3 regions of the Isoptericola sp. NPDC019571 genome follow, and region 3 is predicted to be linked to each of the others. Evidence: predicted binding sites of a transcription regulator. Region 3 holds the regulator's gene; each other region holds the start of a gene.

Region 1 (5,725 bases), on a different contig from region 3:
CGGCCAACGCGTTCTCCCTCCTCGGGCTGCGGCAGCTCTACTTCCTCGTGGACGGTCTCCTGGACCGCCTCGTCTACCTCAACTACGGCCTCGCGGCGATCCTCGGCTTCATCGGTGTCAAGCTGGTGATCCACGCCCTGCACACCAACGAGCTGCCGTTCATCAACGGCGGGAACCACGTCGAGGCGATCCCCGAGATCTCGACGACGCTGTCCCTCAGCTTCATCGTGGTGGTGCTCGCCGTCACGACGATCGCCTCCCTGGCGCGCGACCGGCGTGACCGTCGGGCCCGTGCCGTCGCCGCGCCGACACCCACCTCCGAAGGAGACGCATGATCCACGAGCTGCCGGTCTGGTTCGAGTGGGCGTCGCTCGCGGCGCTGATCCTCCTGCTCGCCGTCGACCTCGCCATCGTCGGCAGGCGCCCGCACGTGCCGAGCATGAAGGAGAGCGGCCTGTGGGTCGGCTTCTACGTGGCGCTGGCGCTGGTGTTCGGGCTGATCGTGCTGGCGGTGGGCGGCACCGCCCCCGCCGGGGAGTTCTACGCCGGGTGGCTCACGGAGTACTCCCTGAGCGTGGACAACCTGTTCGTCTTCGTCATCATCATGTCGCGGTTCGCGGTGCCGAAGCGGCACCAGCAGATGGTGCTGATGGTCGGCATCATCATCGCGCTGGTGCTGCGCGGGGCGTTCATCCTCGCGGGGGCGGCGATCCTCGAGCAGTTCGTGTGGGTGTTCTACCTCTTCGGCGCGTTCCTCATCTACACGGCGGTCAAGCTCGTGGCGGGAGGCGACGACGAGGAGGAGTTCAAGGAGAACGTGGCGATCCGCCTGCTCCGCCGCGTGCTGCCGGTGAGCCAGGAGTACGACGGCGCGAAGGTGCGCACGGTGGTCGACGGCAAGAAGCTGTTCACCCCGATGCTCGTGGTGTTCGTCGCGATCGGCTCGACGGACCTGCTGTTCGCGCTCGACTCGATCCCCGCGATCTTCGGGCTGACGAAGGATCCGTTCATCGTCTTCACCGCGAACATCTTCGCCCTCATGGGCCTGCGGCAGCTCTACTTCCTGCTCGGCGGCCTGCTCGAGCGGCTGGTGTACCTGCCGATCGCCCTGGCGGTCATCCTCGGGTTCATCGGCGTCAAGCTCATCCTCGAGGCGCTGCACACCAACACGCTCCCGTTCATCAACGGGGGCGAGCACGTCGCCTGGGCACCCGAGATCCCGATCTGGCTGTCCCTCGCCGTGATCCTCGGCTCGATCGCGATCGCGACGGTCGCGAGCCTGGCGAAGACGCGGCGGACCGCCGCGGTCGCCGCGAAGGACGCGGCGCCGGCGGGCGCGGCCGACGCCGCGGGTGCGGCGTCGTCGACGACGCCGGCACCGGAGGCGCAGGACGTGGCGTCGGAGCCCGGCACCGCTCCCGCGTCCTCCGGGCCGGAGTCCTCGGGCCGCTGACGACACGAGCGCACGGGCCCCGGACGGCACGCCGTCCGGGGCCCGCGCGCGTCCGGCGTCAGGCGGCGAAGCCGCCGATCACGGGCACGAACTCCCGCGCCGCGCGGTGCGCCACCAGACCCTCGCGCCGCATGGGGTCGGCCGCGAGCAGCTCGAGCGCGCCGGTCGCGTCGTCGGCCTCGACGACCAGGAGCGCGCCGCCGGGCTCGCCGTCCGGCGTCGCGGGCAGCGGGCCGGACACGCGCAGCGTGCCGCTCTCGTGCAGGCCGCGGAGGAACTCCCGGTGCTCCGGACGGACCTCCGCGAGGCGGTCGGGGTCGGTGACGTAGACGTACGTGACGGCGTAGACGGACATGGCCGCATCCAAGCACCCCGCGCGGTCGCGAGCCCGGGACGTCCAGGAGCGGGTCGGGAGACCGGGTGTGACCGGTCAGGCACGCGAAAAGACCCCGAAAGGTATAGAACGCCTGTACGAATGTCGGCGCGCCGACGTAGGATGCCCGGGTGAGCAACCGCCTCGTCATCTCCGGCGCCCGCGAGCACAATCTGCGCAACATCGAGCTCGATCTCCCGCGCGACGGGCTGATCGTCTTCACCGGGCTGTCGGGCTCGGGGAAGTCCTCCCTGGCGTTCGACACGATCTTCGCCGAGGGGCAGCGCCGCTACGTGGAGTCGCTCTCCGCGTACGCCCGCCAGTTCCTCGGTCAGATGGACAAGCCCGACGTCGACTTCATCGAGGGCCTGTCGCCCGCGGTGTCGATCGACCAGAAGTCGACCAACCGCAACCCGCGGTCGACGGTCGGCACGATCACCGAGGTCTACGACTACCTGCGCCTGCTCTTCGCCCGCGCGGGGACGCAGCACTGCCCCGTGTGCGGCGAGCCGGTCCGCTCGCAGACGCCGCAGCAGATCGTCGACAAGCTCCTCGAGCTGCCGGAGGGCACCCGGTACCAGGTGCTCGCACCCGTCGTGCGCGGGCGCAAGGGCGAGTACGCCGACCTGTTCGCCGAGCTGCAGACGCAGGGCTTCGCCCGCGCGCGGGTCGACGGCGAGGTGGTGCAGCTGACCAGCCCGCCCACGCTCGAGAAGAAGCTCAAGCACGACATCGAGGTCGTCGTCGACCGTCTCGTGTCACGCGACGGCGTCCAGCGCCGGCTCACCGACTCGGTGGAGACCGCGCTGCGGCTCGCGGGCGGCCTGGTCATGGTCGAGCTCGTCGACGCCGACATCGACGACCTCGACCGGGTGCGCAAGTTCTCGGAGAAGCGGGCGTGCCCCAACGACCACCCGCTCGCGCTCGACGAGATCGAGCCCCGCACGTTCTCCTTCAACGCCCCGTACGGCGCGTGCCCGGAGTGCACCGGCATCGGCTTCCGCCTCGAGGTCGACGCCGACCTCGTCGTGCCGGACGAGGAGAGGACCCTGCGCGACGGTGCCGTGGTGCCGTGGGCGCAGACGTCGTCGGAGTACTTCGAGCGGGTGCTCACCGCGCTGGCGGAGGAGATGAGCTTCTCCATGGACGTGCCGTGGCGCGCGCTGCCGCAGCGCGCCCGTGACGCGATCCTGTTCGGCCGCAACCACCAGGTGCACGTGCGGTACAAGAACCGCTGGGGCCGCGAGCGGCAGTACTCCACCGGCTTCGAGGGCGCGGTGACCTTCCTGGAGCGCCGGCACCGGGAGACCGAGTCCGACTGGTCGAAGGAGAAGTACGAGGCCTACATGCGGGAGGTCCCGTGTCCCGTGTGCTCGGGGGCACGGCTCAAGCCCGAGGTCCTCGCGGTCACCGTCGGCGGCAAGTCGATCTGGGACGTGTGCCGGCTGCCGATCGACCAGGCCAAGACCTTCCTCGACGGGCTCGAGCTGGGCGAGCGCGAGCGCGCCATCGCGGCCGAGGTCCTCAAGGAGATCCACGCCCGGCTCGGCTTCCTCGTCGACGTGGGCCTGCACTACCTGTCGCTCGAGCGTCCGGCGGGCACCCTGTCGGGTGGCGAGGCCCAGCGCATCCGGCTCGCGACCCAGATCGGCTCGGGCCTCGTCGGCGTGCTGTACGTGCTCGACGAGCCGTCGATCGGGCTGCACCAGCGCGACAACCGCCGCCTCATCGAGACGCTGACCCGCCTGCGAGACCTCGGCAACACGCTGATCGTCGTCGAGCACGACGAGGACACCATCCGCGCGGCGGACTGGATCGTCGACGTCGGCCCGGGCGCGGGCGAGCACGGCGGCCGCGTCGTGCACTCGGGCGACTACGCCGGGCTCCTCGAGGCCGAGGGCTCGATGACCGGCGCCTACCTCTCCGGCCGGCGCAGCATCGCGCTGCCCGCGGAGCGTCGCGCGACCGACCCCGGCCGGAAGGTCACGGTCGTCGGCGCCCGGGAGAACAACCTGCGGGGGATCGACGTGTCGTTCCCGCTCGGCGTGCTCACGGCGGTCACGGGCGTCTCGGGGTCCGGCAAGTCGACGCTGGTCAACTCGATCCTGCACACCGTGCTCGCGAACGAGCTCAACGGCGCGCGCCAGGTGGCGGGCCGGCACACCCGGGTCACGGGCGTGGACCAGCTCGACAAGGTGGTGCACGTCGACCAGGGGCCGATCGGGCGCACGCCGCGGTCCAACCCGGCCACCTACACGGGCGTGTGGGACCGGATCCGCAAGATCTTTGCGGAGACGGAGGAGGCGAAGGTCCGGGGCTACGGCCCGGGTCGCTTCTCCTTCAACGTCAAGGGCGGCCGCTGCGAGGCGTGCGCGGGCGACGGCACGCTGAAGATCGAGATGAACTTCCTGCCCGACGTCTACGTGCCGTGCGAGGTGTGCCACGGGGCGCGGTACAACCGCGAGACCCTCGAGGTGCACTTCAAGGGCAAGACGGTCGCGGACGTGCTGGACATGCCGATCGAGGAGGCCGCGGAGTTCTTCGCCGCGTTCCCCGCGATCTCGCGCTACCTCACCACGCTGGTCGAGGTGGGTCTCGGCTATGTCCGCCTCGGGCAGCCGGCGCCGACGCTCTCGGGTGGCGAGGCGCAGCGGGTCAAGCTCGCGAGCGAGCTGCAGAAGCGCTCCACGGGCCGCACGATCTACGTCCTCGACGAGCCGACCACGGGCCTGCACTTCGAGGACATCCGCAAGCTGCTCGGCGTGCTGCAGTCGCTGGTGGAGAAGGGCAACACCGTCCTCGTCATCGAGCACAACCTCGACGTCATCAAGAGCGCCGACTGGATCGTCGACATGGGGCCGGAGGGCGGCTCCGGCGGCGGGACGGTGGTGGCGGAGGGCACGCCTGAGGACGTGGCGCAGGTCGAGGCGAGCCACACGGGCCAGTTCCTCGCGCCGATCCTCCAGGAGCACCCGCCCGTGCCGACGGCGACCCCTGCAGGCCGGGCGAGGTCGGCCGCCGCGACCTCGGCGTCGTCGGCGCCGCGGGCGCGGAGCTCGGCGAAGGGCTCGGCGACGGGCACGACGAAGGGTTCGGGGAAGGCGACGACGAAGGGGAAGACCGCGTCGAAGCGTCCCGGTAAGCGCAGCGCGGCCTGACGTCCTAGCGTGTGGCCATGGGAGCGCACCACAACTACGCCGTGACCGTCGCCTGGCCCGATGCTGCCGAGGCCGGGGCCTCCGACCCCGGTGGCGGGCCGGGCACGACGTCCTACACGTCGTACTCCCGGGACCACACGGTCCTGGTCTCGGGCAAGCCGCCGCTGCTCGGGAGCGCCGACCCGGCGTTCCGCGGTGACCCGGCGCGCCACAACCCGGAGGAGCTGTTCGTCGCGAGCCTCGCGCAGTGCCACATGCTGTGGTTCCTCCACCTGGCCGCCGAGCACGGCCTGGTGGTCCGCGAGTACGTGGACGACACGACCGGCACGATGCGGGTGGAGTCTCGGGGCGAGGGGCAGTTCACGGACGTCACGCTGCGACCGAGGGTGACCGTCGACGCGGGCCCGCAGGCGACGGACGAGGCGGTGGCGGAGCTCCACCACCGCGCGCACGCCCTGTGCTTCATCGCGCGGTCGGTCAACTTCGCGGTCCTCGTCGAGCCTGCGCCCGTGCGGCTCGCGGCGCCCGCCTCGTAAGGGGCCACCCGCACCCGAGCGGGTGATCTATACCAGTCCGGTCACACTGTCGTGTCGGCTGTTGACGTGGCGGCCGTGCGTGAATATTTTCCACTCCATCCCCGTGGTGGATGGGAGTTATTTCCGTGAGCGGTGCGGAACCCGCCGCAACGGCTCACCGTGGCGCGAGACGAGGAGGTCGGCGCAGGGCCCCGGGCGGGGCAGA
Region 2 (5,725 bases), on a different contig from region 3:
CTCACGCAGCGCGACGACCGCCTCTACGTCCACCTGTTCGCGTGGCCCTTCGGGCACGTCCACCTGCGCGGGCTCGCCGACCGGGTGCGCTACGCCCAGCTGCTGCACGACGGCTCCGAGCTGCGCACGTCGGTGTCCGACCCGGACCAGAAGGCATGGAACACCAACCCGGGCGGGCAGCCGCCCGGCACGCTCACGCTGCACCTGCCCACGGCACGGCCCGACGTCGCCGTGCCGGTGATCGAGCTGTTCCTCGACCGGTAGCCGTCAGGCGCCCGCGACCTCCGCCAGGCGTCGCACGTCGACGGCCCAGCCGTCGGCGCCGCCGACGGCGTCCCGCATCCCCTTCCAGCCGTCCCCGTGCCGTCCGAGGTGGCGGTGCTCGAGGACGACGCGGGTGCGGCGTTCGTCGACCGCGACGAACGAGACGTGCACCTCGCTGCAGCGCGCGGGGTCGGTCTCGACCTCCCAGCGCGGTGACACGTCCCAGGTGAAGGCGAACCGCGCGGGGCGCTCGACGACGAGCACGCGGCCGATCGTGCAGCGGTTCCCCGCGGCGTCGACCTCGGTGATCGAGCCGCCGGCCCGGAGGTCGACCTCCATGTCGACGGTGTCGTCGAGGAGGTGGTGGTCCGGGTCCCACCAGGTCGACGTCTGCCGCGTGAACACGTCGAAGACGTGCGCGCGCGGGGCGGCGACGTCCACCGCCACGGACACGGCGTGGGGGCCGGCGTCCGTCTCAGGTCGGGTCGGGGTGGTCATGGAAGGTCTCCTCTGCGACGGAGGCGAAGCTGTCGAGCGAACGGCGCCAGAACAGGTCCAGGTACTCGCGGAGCATCGCGAGCCCCTCGGGGTCGGCGCGGTAGACGCGGCGGGTGCCGACGGCCTCGTCGGCGACCAGCCGGGCGTCCTTGAGCACGCGCAGGTGCTGCGAGACGGCCGGGCGGCTCACGGGCAGCCCGGCGGCGAGCTCCCCGACCGACGACGGCCGGGCCGCGACGCGCTCGTAGATCTCGCGCCGTGTGGGGTCCGCCAGGGCGGCGAATCCCGATATGTCAGTAGCCACTTACGGTAAGTTACGCCTGACGGTACGCCCCCACAAGACCCCGTCGAAGATCGCGCCCGACCGGTGGATATACTCGCGGCGTCGAGGCGGACCCGCGCCGCCTTGCGCTCGAAAAAGGGGCGCACGGCAGCCCGGTCACCGGCAGTCACGCTGCACAGCCAGCACGTCGGACCCGGCGTCGGGACCGCACGGGACACATACGGACCGCACCACTCATCCGTCACTGTTCCCCTGGAGGCCCCGTGCCCACCGTGTCCGCGCATGTCGCCCGCACCCTCGCCCAGCACGTCGACCACGTCTTCGGCGTCATGGGCAACGGCAACGCCTGGTTCCTCGACGACGTCGAGCGCACCGCGGCCGCCCGGTTCACCGCCGTCCGGCACGAGGCCGGCGGCGTCGTCGCCGCCGACGCCTACTTCCGCGCCTCCGGCCGCATCGCCGCCGCGACCGTCACCTACGGCGCCGGCTTCACCAACACGTTGACGGCGCTCGCCGAGGCCGCGCAGGCCCGCGTGCCGCTCGTGCTCCTCGCGGGCGACGAGCCGACGTCGGGCCCCCGCCCGTGGGACGTGGACCAGATCGCGCTGGCCGCCGCCGTCGGCGCGCGCACCTATACCGTCGGCCGCGCGGACGCCGCGGCGACCACCGTGATCGCCGTCGAGCACTCGCTCACCTACCGCGTGCCCGTCGTGCTGGCCATCCCCTACGACGTCGCCGCGCTCGAGGCCGGCCCGGTGCCCGAGGCGCCCGAGCCCGCCCTCCCCGGGCCGCTCGCGCCCGCCGGCCCGTTCGACGCCGCCGCGATCACCGAGCTCGCGCACGCCCTCGCCGGGGCCGAGCGCCCCCTGCTCCTCGCGGGCCGCGGCGCCTGGCTGGCCGGCGCGAGCACGGCGCTGGGCGAGCTCGCGGACGCCACCGGCGCGCTCACGACGACGACGGCGCTGGGCCGCGGCGTCTTCCCCGACGGCCGGTACGACCTCGGCGTCGCCGGCGGGTTCGGCGCCGACGGCGCGATGGCGCTGGTGCGCGAGGCGGACGTCGCCGTCGTCGTGGGCGCGTCGCTCAACCAGTTCACGATGCGGTTCGGCGAGCTCTTCTCCCCCGGCACCCGCGTGGTCCAGGTGGACGTCGCGCAGGCCGCGACGCACCGCCACGTGGGCTCGTTCGTCCGCGGCGACGCCGCGCTCGTCACCGGCGCCCTGCTCGACGAGCTGCGCGCCCTCGGCGCCGCGCCGTCGGGCTGGCGCGACTCCGTGGACGTCGCCGCCGCCCGCACCTACGACACGGGGCCCGCCGACGGCCTCGCCGCCGACGGGCGCCTCGACCCGCGCGGCGTCGCGAGCCGCATCGGCGCGCTGCTCCCCGCCGACCGGGTGGTCGTGTCCGACGGCGGCCACTTCATCGGCTGGGCCAACATGTACTGGCCCGTGGCGTCGCCCGACCGGATGATGATGGTCGGCACCGCCTTCCAGTCCATCGGGCTGGGCTTCCCCAGCGTCGCCGGCGCGGCCGCGGCCCGGCCGGACGCCACCGTCGTGCTCACCACCGGTGACGGCGGCGGGCTCATGGCCCTGGCCGACCTCGAGACCGCCGTGCGCACCGCGGGCGGCCGCGGCGTCGCCGTCGTGTGGAACGACGCCGTCTACGGCGCCGAGGTGCACGTCTACGGGCGCCAGGGCCTCGCCGAGGAGCCCATGCGTATCCCCGAGACCGACTTCGCCGCGCTCGCCGCCGCCGTCGGCGCGGAGGGCGTCGTCGTGCGCAGCCTCGCCGACCTCGACCGCCTCGGCACCTGGGCGCGCGAGCCCGTCGACCGGCGCCGCTTCCTCATGCTCGACTGCCGCGTGTCCCCCACCGTCGTCGCCCCGTACCAGGAGGAGATCCTGCGCGTGAACCGGACCCGCTGACCCACTCGCCGGCATCTAGCCCGGCCCCATGCCGACGATGCGGATCGAGCTGGAGGTCGCCGACCGCGCCGAGGCGCAGCGGATCGTCCACGCCTCCGGGGCGGCTGGCATCGGCCGAGCGACGACGCCGTGCTGGCCGAGGTCGAGCGGCGCGGCAGGACGGCGTCGGGCGGGCCCGAGTGCGCGGGGATGACGAACGGACGGCCCGTCCTCCTCAAGTTCGACGTCGAGGTGTATCCCGAGACCTGACCGCCGGCATGCCAGCCGTCCTCCACAGAATTTCCCACAGATCGAACGCCTGTTCGATCAAGTGTCGGTGGAGGCTGGTTGACTTGCTCCATGACGACAGGCCAGGGCATCGCCGCCTCGCGGCTGGACGGTGCCCTGGACGCGGCCGCGGACGCACAGGCCGCGGTCAACGCGGCGGCGGGTCGGCGCACGGTCGCGCTGGCCGAGGTCGTCGCGGCGGCGACGGCGGTCCCGGAGGCGATGCTCGACGTCACCGTGGAGCGCGTCGGGTCGGCGACGGCGGAGCGCCGCGGTTCGGTCGCGCACCGCGCGCTGGTGGCGGAGGTGGCGTGCGCGCTCGGGGTGAGCGAGCATGTCGCGCAGGGGTGGCTCGCGGACGCGGACGTCCTGACCTCGAAGGCGACCGCGACGCTGGACGCGCTGTGCGCGGGGGCCATCTCCTATCAGCACGCGTCGAAGCTTGCGGACGCCGTCGCCGACCTGCCTGCCGCGGTGGCCGCGCAGGTCGAGCGGGCGGTCCTGGATCGGGCTCCCGCCCTGACGGCGGCGCGGTTCGGGGCACTGGCCCGCGCGGCCCGGGACCGGCTGCAGCCGGTGCCCGCGGAGGTCCGCTACGAGGCCGCGGCCCTGCGCGCGGACGCGTGGGTCGACGATGGCAAGGACGGGATGTCCTGGCTGACCGCGCACCTGCCCACCCCGGTCGCCCACGCGATCCACGACCGGTTGACCCGCACCGCCGCGCGCGCCAAGGACGCCGGGGATCCACGCGGGGTGGGGCAGCTGCGCGCCGCCACGCTGACCGCCCTCCTGCTCGGCGACGAGGGGCGCGGCCCCGCAGGCCGGGCGCCCGATCGGCTCCCTCCAGACCTGCTCCCACCCGAACCACCCCCACCCGGCCCTCCACCGGACCTGCCGCCGGACCCGTTGGCCACGCTGGCGCGCGCGATCCGTCCCGTGGTGCACGTGACGGTGCCGGTCACCACGCTGGCCGGCACCGGCGAGGGATCCGGGTTGCTGGACGGCACGACACCGATCGACGCGGAGACCGCCCGACACCTGGTCGCGCGCGCCCCCACGCTCCGGCGCGTACTGACCGACCCCGTCATGGGCGCCATGCTCACCGTGGACCGGCGCAGCTACGTCGTGCCCACCGACCTGCGCGCCTTCCTCACCCAGCGCGACCTGACGTGCCGGTTCCCCGGCTGCCGCGTGCCCGCACGCCGCTGCGACGTCGACCACACCACCGCCTGGGCCGACGGCGGCGCCACCGACGCGGGCAACCTCGCCTCGCTGTGCCGCAAGCACCACACGCTCAAGCACGAGTCGCGCTGGCAGGTCGAACAGCTCGACCACGGCGTCCTGGCCTGGACCTCACCCCGCGGCCGCACCTACCTCATCAGCCCCGGCACCGCCGACCACACCCTCGACCACCTGGACGAGTGGGCCACCGCAGCCGAGCATCTCGCACGCGAGTCCGCGACCGAGGCGCCGGTGTCCGACGGGGCGGGGTACTTCCCTCCCTCAGCACCACTGGCACCCGAACCTGGGCTGCCACCCTTCTGACGGTCGGCTCAGTCCGCGCCGGGCGGCCCGTCCAGCACGGTCGGGGCGTACTCGAGCAGCGTGAGGCGGCCGTCGAGGGTCCGGCTGTCGAGGAGCTCGAGGCGGACGTCCGGCCAGCCGTCGTAGAGCCGGTCGTGGCCGGTCGCACCGTTGACGACGGGGAAGACGACGACCCGCACGCGGTCGACGAGTCCCGCCCGCAGCAGGGAACGGCACAGGCTGGGGCTGCCGATGGTCCGGAGCGGGACGTCGTCCTGCTTCATCGCACGCACGCCCTCGACGGCGTCACCCGCGACGAGGGTGGTGTTCGCCCAACCCAGCGGCTCGGTGAGCGTACGGGAGAACACGATCTTGGGACGGGCGGTGACCTCGGCCATCTCCTCCTCGCCGGTCTCCGCGAACTCGGCGAACATCCGGTAGGTCGTGGCGCCCAGCAGGGTCGTGAACTCCTGCCGCCCGTCCTCCTCGAGGAACGCGAAGTAGTCCGGCCCGCCCATCCCCCACAGGCCGGGCCACCCGTCGGCGGATCCGAACCCGTCGAGCGAGGTGATGTAGTCGATCATCAGGTCGGCCATCGTCGGGCCCTCCTCGGCCGCTGGGCACTCCTGGTCGCCCCCAGTATCGGCGCGGCGGCTGGTCGTCGCGCGCCGCCTGACCGGTCAGCCCGGCAACGACGCGCGGAGCGCCGCCATGAACGCGTCGTAGTGGCTGTACCAGACGGAGTGCGCCGCCCCCGGCACGTCGCGCACCACGACCCCGTCCCGCGCCAGCGCCGCCGCGTCCTCGTCGGTGACGAACGCGCTCGGCGACGCCCGGATCACGACGGCACCGTCCGGGAGCGGCCACGCACCGTCGGCGGAGGAGGCGACGGCCGCCCCGGTCTCCGGGTCGAACGCGTCCGCCGCCGCGGCCTCGACGCGCACGTCCTCGTCGCCGTAGT
Region 3 (5,725 bases):
GGCACTGACGCCGGCGACGGATGGACGAGCCGTCGTCGGAGGTGCGCGAGTCGACGACTCGCGAGTCCGCGTGGCGGCAGAACGGGCAGTGCATCGCTGGTCTCCTGCGCTCGGCTCCGGACCGGCGCCCGGCTGCCCGACAAGGTAAGCGGCGGGCGACCGTCCGCGCAAGCAGGATCCCCCGCGGCGGGGGCCGATCCTCGTGGTCAGTCCAGCGGGAGCACCACGACCTGCCCGGTCTGGAGCTCCGCCGACGTCAGCCCGTTGAGGTCGCGGAGCTCGGCGACCACGTCGCGCAGGTCCTCGCCCGTGTCACGCACCTGCTGCGCGTACTGCCAGAGGGTGTCGCCGGGCGCCACCGTCTGGAGCCGGACCTCGACGCCCGTGCCCGGCGACTCGGCGACGGCGCGCTGGCCGAACAGGCCCGCTCCCACGAGCACGAGGAGCACGAGGGCCGCGACCACCACCCGGCCCCTGCGGGTGAGCCGGAGCCCTCCGAGCCCGAGGAAACCGTGCGCGTCGCTGGTGCTGAGTGCGTTCTGCATCGTCCTGCCTCCGGTCCACGCGGTGCCGCCCGAGGCGGCCGCTTCGTCGAACGTCTGTTCGTCGAACACCTGTACGTCGAACTGCTGTACTAGGTGTACCACGTCCCGGCGACACGGTCGAGGCCCGATCGAACAGATGTTTGATGTCGGGCCGGAACTGGCTTAGAGTGGCCGACAGCGCGATGGAAGGTTTGTCGGATTTCATCGGCCCGCCCACGGGCCGCGCCCTGCAGGACGGAGAACGCGATGACCAGCGGACGGGACCAGGCCCCGGCGTCCACGACGACGGCGACGCCATGGGCTGCCCAGGACGAGACCCTCGACGGCGCGGCCACGACGACGGCCGGCGCCTCGACGACCGCGCTGGCGTCGGTGAGCGAGCTCTCGCCGTCGTCCGACCGCCTCACGCCCCGCCAGCGGCGCGTGCTCGAGACCATCCGCAGCTCCGTCGAGGCACGCGGCTACCCGCCGACCATGCGCGAGATCGGCGAGGCCGTGGGCCTGGCGAGCCCGTCCTCGGTCAAGCACCAGCTCACCACGCTCGAGCGCAAGGGCTACCTGCGCCGCGACCCCAACCGGCCGCGCGCGATCGAGGTCGTCGACCCCGAGGCGCCCGCCATCGACAGGTCGGCGCCCGAGGCAGACCCCGCCCCGGGGTACGTGGCAGGGTCGCTCGCCGCGTCCGACGCGCAGCCGGCCCAGGCCCCGTCCTACGTCCCGCTGGTCGGCAGGATCGCCGCCGGAGGCCCCATCCTCGCGGAGCAGGTCGTCGAGGACGTCTTCCCGCTCCCGCGGCAGGTCGTCGGCGACGGCGACCTGTTCCTGCTCAAGGTCGCGGGCGACTCGATGGTCGACGCCGCGATCTGCGACGGCGACTGGGTGGTCGTGCGCAGCCAGCCCGTCGCCGAGAACGGCGAGGTCGTCGCCGCGATGATCGACGGCGAGGCCACGGTCAAGACCTTCAAGCAGGCCGACGGGCACACCTGGCTGCTGCCGCAGAACGCCGCCTACTCCCCCATCCCGGGCGACGAGGCGCAGGTGCTCGGCCGGGTCGTGGCGGTGCTCCGCAGCCTCTGAGCACCGCCGGTGCGGCCCCGGGCCGTCAGAACCCGAGGCGCTGCTGCACGGCCCGCATGCTCTCGGCCGACGCGCGCAGCCCGGCGACCTCGTCGTCCGACAGCGGGGTGTCGATCGTCTCTGCCACGCCCCGGCGGCCGACGAGCGACGGTACCGACAGGCAGACGTCGCTGATGCCGTAGAAGTCGTCCAGGCGCGAGGACACGTTCATCACGCGGTGCTCGTCGTTGAGCACCGCCTCGATGATCCGGGTGGCCGCCAGGCCTACCGCGTAGTTGGTGGCCCCCTTGCCGGCGATGACGCGGTAGGCGGACTCCACGACGTCGGTCGCGATGCGCCGCCGGGCAGCCTCGTCCAGGGGCGGGTGCCCCCGGAACGGCCGCCAGTCCAGGAGGGGCACGCCGGCGATCGTCGCGGAGCTCCACAGCACGATCTCCGAGTCGCCGTGCTCGCCCGCGATGTTCGCGTGCACGTTCCCGACCGCCACCCCGCAGTGGCGGGCCAGCGCGTCGCGCAGCCGCGACGAGTCGAGGACGGTCCCGCTGCCGAACACCCGCCCCCGGGGCAGGCCGCTGATCTCCTGCGCGGCGTAGGTGACGACGTCGACCGGGTTGGTGACCATGAGGAACACGGCGTCCGGGGCCACCTCGAGGAGGCCCGGCAGGATGGACCGCGTGAGGCCGACCGTCGCCTCGGCCAGGTCGAGGCGGCTCTGTCCGGGCTTCTGCTTGGCCCCCGCCGTCACCGCGACGATGTCGGCGCCGCGGCAGACCTCCACGTCGTCCGAGCCGTCGATCTCGGCCTGAGGGATGAACATGCCCCCGTGCCGGAGGTCGAGCACCTCGGCCTCGACCTTCGCGCGGTTGACGTCCAGGAGGGCGACGGACCGGGCCGCGCCCCGGGCCAGCGCCGCGTACGCGAGGGTGGAGCCCACCGCGCCCGCTCCGACGATCGCGAGCTTGGTCGTCCTGCGTGTCTCGTCCACGGCCCCACGCTAGGTGTCGAGGCGCCGGAGCGCAGCGCGGACGAGTTCCCCGTCCGTGGTCGGCCAGAAGTCGGGCATGGAGCGGGTGAGGAAGGACCCGTAGCGGGCGGTCGCGAGGCGCGGGTCGAGCACGGCCACGACGCCGCGATCCTCGCCCGTGCGCACGAGCCGGCCGGCGCCCTGCGCGAGGAGCAGCGCAGCGTGCGTGGCTGAGACCTGCATGAACCCGTTGCCGCCCGCCTGCTCCACCGACCGGGCCCGCGCCGCCTTCACCGGGTCGTCCGGGCGCGGGAACGGGATCCTGTCCACGAGCACCAGCTGGCAGTTCGGGCCCGGGACGTCGACGCCCTGCCACAGCGAGAGGGTGCCGAAGAGGCAGGTCGCGGGATCGTCGGCGAACGCCTTCACGAGGGTCGGGAGCTGGTCGTCGCCCTGGCACAGCACGGGGACGTCCAGCCGCTCGCGCATCGCCTCCGCGGCGGCCGTCGCCGCCCGGCGGGAGGAGAACAGCCCGAGCGTCCTCCCCCCAGCGGCCTCGATCAGCCCGGCGATCTCGTCGAGCTGGGCATCGGTCGTCGGCTCACGTCCGGGCGCCGGCAGGTGCCGCGCCACGTACAGGATCCCCTGGCGCGGGTAGTCGAACGGGCTGCCGACGTCGAGCCCCGCCCAGTCCGCGGTCTCGTCGGAGCCCCCCGAGCCCGCCAGGCCGAGCGACCGCGCGACCGGGTCGAAGGTGCCGCCGAGGGTGAGCGTCGCCGAGGTGAACACGCCGGTCGCCTCGCCCAGCAGGTGCGTGCGGATCAGCCCCGCCACCGCGAGCGGCGCGGCATGCAGCCGCGTCACGCCGTCGCCCGCCCACGGCGCGTTCTCCGGCGGGCGCGAGCACCACAGCACGTCCGCCGTCGTGTCCTCCGCCGCCATCCTCTCGGCGACCTCGAAGAGCTGCAGGACGGCGGACTGCGCCATCTTCGTGCCGGCGTCCGGCGCCTCCTGCCCCTTCCCCGCGCCCTGGGGCTTGAGCCGGGTGAGAAGCTCGCGCGCCGCGTCGCGCACGGCGCCCACCGCGGCGCGCAGGTCGTCGGGGAGGCCGAGGGGGAACCGCTCCGCGGGCGCCGTGGCGAGCAGGTTGCCCAGGCGCTGCGACGCGGCGTCGAGCGCCTCGGTCTCGGTGCCGCCGTGCCGACGCGCGAGGCGTGCGGCGTGCTCCACCACCGTCAGGGAGAGGTCGACGGTGGCTGCCGCCGTCACGCGCTCGGCGAGCTCGTGCGCCTCGTCGACGACGACGGCGTCGTGCTCGGGCAGCACGCCCGGGTTCCCCGAGACGGCGATGCCGAGCATCGCGTGGTTGGTGACGACGACGTCCGCGTCCCGGGCCGCCGCGCGCGCCCGCTCGGGGAAGCACTCCGCCAGGAGCGGGCAACGCTGCCCCAGGCACTCCAGCGCGGTGACGGACACCTGGCGCCAGGCCTTGTCGGGGACCCCGGGCACGAGGTCGTCCCGGTCGCCCGTGTCGGTCTCGTCGGCCCAGGCGTGCAGCCGGCGCACGTGGTCGGCCAGCGTCGCGGTGTCGTCGGCGCGCCCGCCGCGTCCGCGGGGGCCGGGCGGCGCCGGGTGCTGCTCGGCGGCCGCGCCCTCGCCGGGGCCGGGGTCGGCCGGGAGGTCGAAGAGCGTCGCGCCCTCGACCGGGTAGCCCCCGGTCACCTTGTGCTTGCACAGGTAGTTGTGCCAGCCCTTGAGCAGCGCGACCTTGGGAGGGCGGGGCAGCTTCGGCCCCACCGTCTCGGCGACCAGCGGCAGGTCGCGCGTGACCACCTGGCGCTGCAGCGCCAGGGTCGCGGTGGAGACGATGACGCGCCTGCCGTCGACGACCGCGTGCCGCACCGCCGGGACGAGGTACGCGAGCGACTTGCCCGTCCCGGTGCCCGCCTGCACCAGCAGGTGCCGGCCCTCGTCGACGGCCTCGGCCACCGCCTCCGCCATGCGGCGCTGACCCTCCCGCCGTCCGCCGCCGAGGGCCCCCACCGCCAGGTCGAGGAGCTGGGGGGCGTCGGGGGCGTCGGCGGAGGTCACCCGTCGATCCTAGGGCGCCCCGCTGACCGTCCGGGGCGCCGCCCACAGTCGGGTCGACGACCGGTGGGCGGCGACCACGGCGGGCGGTCAGCCCCCGACGGCGGCGGCCTTGAGCTCGGCCGCGAGAGCCTCGTCCACGCGACCCCGCAGGCGGGTGCCCTCGGCCAGGTGCTCCTCGGCGACCGACCCGCCGGCCTCGTGCACGCGGTGGACCAGGTCGCCGCGTGAGTACGGGACGACCAGGTCGATCTCGACGTGCGGCTGGGGCAGCTCGGCCGCGATGAGCTCCCGCAGCTCGGCCATGCCCTCGCCGGAGTGCGCGGACACGACGACGCTGCGCCGCTCGCGACGCTGCACCCGGCCGACGACGGCCGGGTCGGCGACGTCGGCCTTGTTGAGCACGACGACCTCGGGCACGTCCGCGATCCCCGGGATCTCGGCGAGCACCTCGCGCACCGCGGCGATCTGGCCCTCGGGGTCCGGATGGGAGGCGTCGACCACGTGCAGCAGCAGCGCGGCGTCGCCCACCTCCTCGAGCGTGGACCGGAACGCCTCGACGAGCTGGTGCGGCAGGTGCCGCACGAACCCGACGGTGTCCGTGAAGGTGTACGGCCGGCCGTCCTCCGTGCGGGCCCTGCGGACGGTCGGGTCCAGCGTCGCGAACAGGGCGTTCTCGACGAGGACGCCCGCGTCGGTGAGCGCGTTGAGCAGCGACGACTTCCCGGCGTTGGTGTAGCCGGCGATCGCCACGTTCGGCACGCCGTGCCGCTTGCGGTCCAGACGCTTGGTCTCGCGCCCGGGCGCCATGGCGGCGATCTCGCGGCGCAGCTTGGCCATCCGGTTGCGGATCCGGCGCCGGTCCAGCTCGATCTTCGTCTCGCCGGGGCCGCGGGATCCCATGCCGGCGCCCTGGCCGCCCACCTGGCCACCGGCCTGGCGGGACATCGAGTCGCCCCAGCCGCGAAGGCGCGGCAGGAGGTACTCGAGCTGGGCGAGCTCGACCTGGGCCTTGCCCTCCCGCGACTTGGCGTGCTGGGCGAAGATGTCG

Evidence for each region. The regulator LexA, encoded in region 3, represses DNA repair genes until DNA is damaged. The targets are predictions, from matches to a motif close to TCGAACANNTGTTCGA.
Region 1: a site for LexA is predicted at 1,913-1,928, ahead of uvrA (excinuclease ABC subunit UvrA). Genes of this name have one in related genera too.
Region 2: a site for LexA is predicted at 3,264-3,279, ahead of ACH443_RS00460 (DUF222 domain-containing protein). Genes of this name have one in related genera too.

Annotation. Positions count from the first base shown of each region.
Region 1 covers NZ_JBIRXZ010000007.1:205,701-211,425, forward strand. The annotation lists gene ACH443_RS14215 (TerC family protein) at 1-335, shown strand, start outside; gene ACH443_RS14220 (TerC family protein) at 332-1,453, shown strand; gene ACH443_RS14225 (YciI family protein) at 1,512-1,808, opposite strand; gene uvrA (excinuclease ABC subunit UvrA) at 1,958-4,984, shown strand; gene ACH443_RS14235 (OsmC family protein) at 5,002-5,520, shown strand.
Region 2 covers NZ_JBIRXZ010000001.1:100,249-105,973, reverse strand. The annotation lists gene ACH443_RS00480 (alpha-L-fucosidase) at 1-264, shown strand, start outside; gene ACH443_RS00475 (SRPBCC domain-containing protein) at 268-762, opposite strand; gene ACH443_RS00470 (ArsR/SmtB family transcription factor) at 740-1,066, opposite strand; gene ACH443_RS00465 (thiamine pyrophosphate-binding protein) at 1,309-2,973, shown strand; gene ACH443_RS00460 (DUF222 domain-containing protein) at 3,313-4,785, shown strand; gene ACH443_RS00455 (dihydrofolate reductase family protein) at 4,794-5,360, opposite strand; gene ACH443_RS00450 (alpha/beta fold hydrolase) at 5,445-5,725, opposite strand, start outside.
Region 3 covers NZ_JBIRXZ010000002.1:435,911-441,635, reverse strand. The annotation lists gene nrdR (transcriptional regulator NrdR) at 1-94, opposite strand, end outside; gene ACH443_RS05360 (LysM peptidoglycan-binding domain-containing protein) at 207-545, opposite strand; gene lexA (transcriptional repressor LexA) at 792-1,622, shown strand; gene ACH443_RS05350 (L-lactate dehydrogenase) at 1,648-2,607, opposite strand; gene ACH443_RS05345 (ATP-dependent DNA helicase) at 2,617-4,677, opposite strand; gene hflX (GTPase HflX) at 4,765-5,725, opposite strand, start outside.